DNA from 2 places in the Pseudomonas sp. Z4-20 genome. Region 1 is predicted to be linked to the other one. Evidence: predicted binding sites of a transcription regulator. Region 1 holds the regulator's gene; the other holds the start of a gene.

The links. Region 1 encodes sigma-54, which starts transcription at its own class of promoters, with help from an activator protein. Its sites were predicted from a motif close to ANTGGCATNNANNTTGCTNT; they were not measured.
Region 2: a site for sigma-54 is predicted at 1,666-1,685, ahead of J3P82_RS16970 (CmpA/NrtA family ABC transporter substrate-binding protein). Genes of this name have one in related genera too.

The regions. Positions count from the first base shown of each region.
Region 1 is NZ_CP071641.1:1,041,753-1,045,128, forward strand. It holds gene rapZ (RNase adapter RapZ) at 1-14, opposite strand, end outside; gene ptsN (PTS IIA-like nitrogen regulatory protein PtsN) at 17-481, opposite strand; gene hpf (ribosome hibernation-promoting factor, HPF/YfiA family) at 494-802, opposite strand; gene J3P82_RS04860 (RNA polymerase factor sigma-54) at 879-2,372, opposite strand; gene lptB (LPS export ABC transporter ATP-binding protein) at 2,569-3,294, opposite strand; gene lptA (lipopolysaccharide transport periplasmic protein LptA) at 3,294-3,376, opposite strand, start outside.
Region 2 is NZ_CP071641.1:3,747,070-3,750,445, reverse strand. It holds gene J3P82_RS16975 (ANTAR domain-containing response regulator) at 1-313, opposite strand, end outside; gene J3P82_RS16970 (CmpA/NrtA family ABC transporter substrate-binding protein) at 328-1,539, opposite strand; gene J3P82_RS16965 (quinone-dependent dihydroorotate dehydrogenase) at 1,774-2,793, shown strand; gene rmf (ribosome modulation factor) at 3,099-3,314, opposite strand.

The DNA.
Region 1 (3,376 bases):
ATGATCATGCGCATGTTTAATGGCCGTTCTGCTCGTCCAGGACTACCTGATACAAGGCTTCGTTGCTCGGGGCGCTGCGCAGTTTTTCGCGTACTTCCTTGCGGTCCAGCATGCTGGCGATCTGGCGCAGCAGCTCCAGGTGCGCGTCGGTCGCCGCTTCCGGGACCAGCAATACGAACAGCAAGTCGACCGGGGCGCCGTCGATGGCGTCGAAATCGATAGGTGCTTCCAAGTGCAACAACGCGCTGATTGGCGCGGTGCAGCCTTTGAGGCGACAGTGAGGAATGGCGATGCCGTTGCCAAAACCGGTGGAGCCCAGTTTTTCACGGGCGACCAATGCCTCGAAGACGTCTTGCATTTCCAGATCCGGTACCTCGCGGTGGATCAGGTTGGCAATTTGTTCGAGGGCTTTCTTTTTACTGCCGCCCGGCGCGTTCACTTGGGAACGGCCGGGGGTCAGGATGGTTTCTAGTCGGATCATGGATTGGGGGGGTTAACGACCGGTTGCGCCCTGGAGGAGGCTCTGGGTCTTTTCCTTATGCTTTTTGAGTTGGCGATCCAGCTTGTCGGTCAGCAGGTCAATCGCGGCATACATGTCTGAATGCTCTGCGTTGGCAACCACTTCTCCGCCGGGAATATGCAGCGTGGCTTCGATTTTCTGCAGCAGTTTCTCGACGTTCATCGTGACTTGCACGTTGGTAATCTTGTCGAAATGCCTTTCCAATCGGTCGAGTTTCTCGCCGATGTAAGTGCGCAGGGGTTCGGTCACTTCCAGTTGGTGTCCACTGATGTTGACTTGCATACAGCTTCTCCTTCGTTGCCAGTGCATAAAGCGGCAGGTAGAAATACCTGCCACTGGAACGCTGTGGCGTGGCCTGTTACATCAACCGCTTGCGTTCGCTCGAAGGCGCGATCCCGAGGGACTCACGGTATTTGGCGACGGTACGGCGGGCCACCTGAATGCCTTGTGCCTCCAGTAAACCAGCGATCTTGCTGTCACTCAACGGCTTTTTCTGATTTTCCGCCGCGACCAGTTTTTTGATGATCGCGCGGATAGCCGTGGACGAGCATTCGCCGCCTTCGGAGGTGCTGACGTGGCTGGAGAAAAAGTATTTCAATTCATAGATGCCCCGTGGGGTATGCATGAATTTCTGGGTAGTCACCCGGGAAATAGTCGACTCATGCATGCCCACCGCCTCGGCGATGTCGTGCAGGACCAACGGTTTCATCGCTTCGTCGCCGTACTCCAGGAAGCCGCGCTGATGCTCGACGATCTGGGTAGCAACTTTCATCAGGGTTTCGTTGCGGCTTTGCAGGCTCTTGATGAACCAGCGCGCTTCCTGCAGCTGGTTGCGCATGAAGGTGTTGTCGGCGCTGGTGTCGGCGCGCTTCACGAAACCGGCGTATTGGGCGTTGACTCGCAGCTTGGGCACCGATTCCTGGTTCAGTTCCACCAGCCAGCGGTCGTTGTGCTTGCGCACGATCACGTCAGGTACCACGTATTCGGGTTCGGTGGATTCGATCTGCGAGCCGGGGCGCGGATTGAGGCTTTGTACCAGCTCGATGACCTGGCGCAGCTCATCTTCCTTGAGCTTCATGCGACGCATCAGTTGGCTATAGTCGCGGCCGCCCAGCAGGTCGATGAAATCCGTCACCAACCGTTTGGCTTCGGCCAGCCACGGCGTCTTGGCGGGCAGCTGGCGCAGTTGCAGCAACAGGCATTCACCCAGGTTGCGAGCACCGATGCCGGCGGGTTCGAACTGCTGGATGCGATGGAGGACGGCTTCGATCTCGTCCAGCTCGATGTCGAGCTCAGGGTCGAAGGCTTCCAGGATCTCTTCGAGGGTCTCGTCCAGGTAGCCCTGGTTGTTGATGCAATCGATCAGCGTTACGGCGATGAGGCGATCGGTATCGGACATCGGCGCCAGGTTCAGTTGCCACAGCAGATGACTTTGCAAGCTCTCCCCGGCGGAGGTGCGGGTGGTGAAATCCCACTCGTCGTCATCGCCGCTCGGCAGGCTGCTGGCGCTGGTCTGGTATACGTCGTCCCAGGCCGTGTCCACGGGCAGCTCGTTGGGAATGCGCTCGTTCCACTCGCCGTCCTCGAGGTTGTCCACCGTCGGGGCGGCTTCCTGGTAGGACGGTTCCGGGATTTCGGCGGGAGTTTTCTGCTCTACGTTATCGGCCAGCGGATCGGTATTGTCGAAGTCTTCGCCTTCTTCCTGGCGTTCGAGCATCGGATTGGACTCCAGCGCCTCCTGGATTTCCTGTTGCAGGTCCAGGGTCGACAATTGGAGCAGGCGGATGGCCTGTTGCAGCTGCGGTGTCATCGTCAGCTGCTGGCCCATTCTCAAGACTAGCGATGGTTTCATGGCAGGGGCTTAACACCTTATTCGCCGGCGCACATGCGCCATCCACTACAGGGCGCCGGAGCGCCAAACTTAAGCAAATTATATGCCTGAAACTGAAGTGTTTGCCTAGGGGGGACTCTCAATTAATTGAACGCGTCCCCGCAACGTCGGCATTGAAGCGCCGGCATCGCTCGGGCATTCGCCAGGCACATTGTGCTTAAAGGCGGAATTCATGGCCCAGATACACTTCCTTGACCAGTTCGTTGGCCAGGATGGTGGCGGAGTCGCCTTCGGCAATCAACTGGCCGTCATTGACGATATAGGCGGTTTCGCAGATATCCAAGGTCTCGCGCACGTTGTGGTCGGTGATCAATACGCCGATGCCCTTGGCCTTGAGGTGGTGGATGATCTGCTTGATGTCGCCCACGGAGATCGGGTCCACGCCAGCGAACGGTTCGTCGAGCAGGATGAATTTCGGCGCGGTGGCCAGGGCGCGGGCGATTTCCACACGGCGGCGCTCGCCACCGGACAGGCTCATGCCCAGGTTGTCGCGAATGTGACTGATGTGGAACTCTTGCAGCAGGCTTTCCAATTCCTGGCGACGGCCGGCCTTGTCGAGCTCCTTGCGGGTCTCGAGGATCGCCATGATGTTGTCGGCCACTGACAGCTTGCGAAAGATCGACGCTTCCTGAGGCAGGTAGCCGATACCGGCTTTTGCCCGGCCATGCATCGGCTGGTGGCTGACGTCCAGGTCATCGATCAGGACGCGGCCCTGGTCGGCCTGGACCAGGCCTACGATCATGTAGAAGCAGGTCGTCTTGCCCGCGCCGTTGGGGCCGAGCAGGCCGACGATCTGGCCGCTATCGATGGACAGGCTGACATCGCGAACGACCTGGCGACTCTTGTAGCTCTTGGCCAAGTGCTGGGCTTTCAGAGTTGCCATTACTGGGCCTTCTGCTCGTCGGTTTTCTTTTTCGGCTGGATCACCATGTCGATACGCGGGCGCGATTCGGTGACCTTGCTGC
Region 2 (3,376 bases), 2.7 Mb from region 1:
GGATGCCTTCGACGATGTAGGCGCTGACGCCCGACTTGATCGCCTGGCGCATCACGTCCGGGTCGTGCTCATCGGTAAACATGACGATCGGTCGCGGTTGGTCGCGGCTGACCAGCACCACTTGCTCCATCACATCGCGGCCGGGTGACTCGGTATCGATCAGGATGACGTCCGGACGCACTGTTTCGACGCGCGCGGGCAGGTCGATGGTCAACCCGGATTCGTCGATCACTTCGAACCCGGCTTCAATCAAGGCAGCCTTGAGGCGGCCGACTTTTTTCGCAGTGTCGTTGATCAGCAGGATACGCAGCATGGTCGTGGCTCCTGTCAGCGGCTGGCGAGAAGGGGAGCCGCATCGCTCAAGGCGTGCAGTTTGAAGCTGCGGGCATACCCGGCCGGGTCGGAACCGTCCCAGGTGGTGCCGTCGATCAGTTGACTGCTGCGCATGTCCTGGCGCGGCGATGAAACCCCCAGCGCCTCGGCGGCTTCCCGATACAACCCGAGCTGCTGGACTTGCCGGGCCACGGCCAGGTAGTCCGGGTCTTCGCGCAACAGGCCCCAGCGACGGAACTGGGTCATGAACCACATGCCGTCGGACAGGTACGGCAGGTTCACCTCGCCGCCGCCATGGAAACGCATCGCATGGGGATCCTGCCAGCTGTTGCCCAGGCCGTCGGCATAGATGCCCAGCAGGCGCGGCTCGATGCAGTCCAGTGGCGCGTCGAGGTATGCGGGGGCGCTCAACAACTGCGCGGTGCTGCGGCGGTTTTCAGTGCTTTGTTCGATGAAACGGCTGGCTTCGAGGATCGCCATCACCAGGGCACGGGCGGTATTGGGGTATTGCTCGACGAACGCACGGGTGCAGCCGAGGACTTTTTCCGGATGATCGGGCCAGATGGTCTGGGTGGTCGCCAACGTGAAGCCGAGGTTCTGCTTCACGGCGCTGGCGCACCAGGGCTCGCCGACGCAGAACCCGTCGATGCGTCCGGCTTGCAGGTGCGCGATCATCTGCGGAGGCGGTACGACCACGCTGTCGACATCCGACAGTGGATGAATGCCCTGGGCGGCGAGCCAATAGTAGAGCCACATGGCATGGGTGCCGGTGGGGAAGGTCTGGGCGAAGGTCAGTTTCGGGCGAGTTTGGTGCACGTGCAGTTCCAGTGCCTCAGGACTGGTCACGCCCTGGGCCTGGAGGCCATGGGAGAGGTTGATGCTCTGGCCATTCTGGTTGAGACCCATCAGCACGGCCATCTCCGTTGGGGCGACGCCGCCGATGCCCAGGTGCACGGCGTAGATCAGGCCGTAAAGGCTGTGGGCGGCATCGATTTCGCCGCTGACCAGCTTGTCCCGCAGGTTGGCCCAGGACGCCTGGCGCTTGAGATTCAGCGTCAGGCCGTAGGGTTGGGCGAAACCCTGGGTGGCGGCCACGACCAGCGGTGCGCAGTCACTCAGGGCCATGAAGCCGAGGTTGACCGCGCTCTTTTCCGGGGCGTCGCTGCCATTGACCCAGGCCAGGGGGGCGGCTGGAATTTCATTCATCGGTATCACCTTCCACATCCAATAAGCGCCGTGTCCTGGCCAAGAAGGCCGAACGACGCCGCCGCTGTCCTTTGAAACAGTGCGCCACTCATTCCGGTGTTGGCATGGGGCGCTGATGACCAAAAGGGTGCAAGGCATATGCCAGTGCTGCCGGATTGTGCGCACGCCTCGCTTGCGTCGCCGTTGCCCGGCTATAATCGCCGCCTCATTTCGTCGCCCGAGTCAAAGCCGCCCATGTACACCCTGGCCCGTGAACTGCTGTTCAAACTCTCCCCGGAAACCTCCCATGACTTGTCCCTGGACTTGATCGGCGCGGGCGGACGCCTGGGCCTCAATGGGCTGCTGTGCAAAGCCCCGGCAAAATTGCCGGTGACGGTCATGGGCCTGGAATTCCCCAATCCGGTCGGATTGGCGGCGGGCCTGGACAAGAATGGCGCGGCCATCGACGGCTTTGCGCAACTGGGTTTCGGCTTCGTTGAAATCGGCACCGTGACCCCGCGGCCGCAGCCGGGCAATCCGAAGCCACGGCTGTTCCGTCTGCCCCAGGCCGAGGCGATCATCAATCGCATGGGGTTCAACAACCTCGGCGTCGATCATCTGCTGGCCCGCGTTGCCGCTGCCAAATACCAGGGCGTGCTGGGCATCAACATCGGCAAGAATTTCGATACCCCGGTGGAACGCGCCGTGGACGATTACCTGATCTGCCTGGAAAAGGTCTACGCCCACGCCAGCTATGTGACCGTCAATGTCAGCTCGCCCAACACACCGGGGCTGCGCAGCCTGCAATTCGGCGATTCCCTCAAGCAACTGTTGGCCGACCTGGCCCGGCGTCGCGCGGAACTGGCGTTGACCCAAGGTCGGCATGTGCCACTGGCGATCAAGATCGCGCCGGACATGACTGACGAGGAAACCGTCCAAGTGGCCCAGGCCTTGATCGAGACCGGCATGGACGCGGTGATCGCCACCAACACCACGCTGGCTCGCGAAGGCGTCGAAGGGCTGGAACACGGTGACGAGTCGGGCGGCTTGTCTGGCGCGCCGGTGCGTGACAAGAGCACCCACACCGTGAAAGTACTGGCGGGTGAGCTGGCGGGACGCTTGCCGATTATCGCGGCGGGCGGGATCACCGAAGGCCGGCATGCCGCCGAGAAGATCACCGCCGGGGCGAGCTTGGTGCAGATCTATTCGGGCTTTATCTACAAAGGGCCGGCGTTGATTCGTGAGTCGGTGGATGCGATTGCGGCGTTGGGTTGATCCGAAGGTTAGTTCTGCGCAGATCCATTGTGGCGAGGGAGCTTGCTCCCGCTGGACTGCGAAGCAGTCCTGAAGCCTGATGGAGGCGATATGTCTGAATCACCGCGTGTCATGGTTTTGGGGCTGCTGCGCAGCCCAGCGGGAGCAAGCTCCCTCGCCACAGGATGATGTTGTCTTTGGCATGTCCATTAAAAAGGGCTCCTCGAAGGAGCCCCTTGGGCCGTAGCCCGCCGCCCGGATGGGACGTGCGTGGTTAAATCGATATGGGTTTCAAATTGTCGAGTTCTTGAGTATTGAGCCCTGTGTCAGCCGACGGCGTGAAGTTCGTTGAGTCTGTGGATACCCGCAGTGCCGGTCATACCGTCCCAGTTGTCGCCGCGTCCTTCTCGCCAGCCATTGATCCAGGCTTGACGTACTGACGGTAGAGTAAAGGGGCAAAGCTCACGGGATTTACCACCAACGCCATATTGGTAACCGCGTAAAAATGCTCTTTCCAACGGATCACGCTTAAGTCTTCTCATAGGGTGTTGCCCTCACTTGTTGACTGTTGCTTAGCGTCGACCTCAATCGAGGTCGGGGCAGA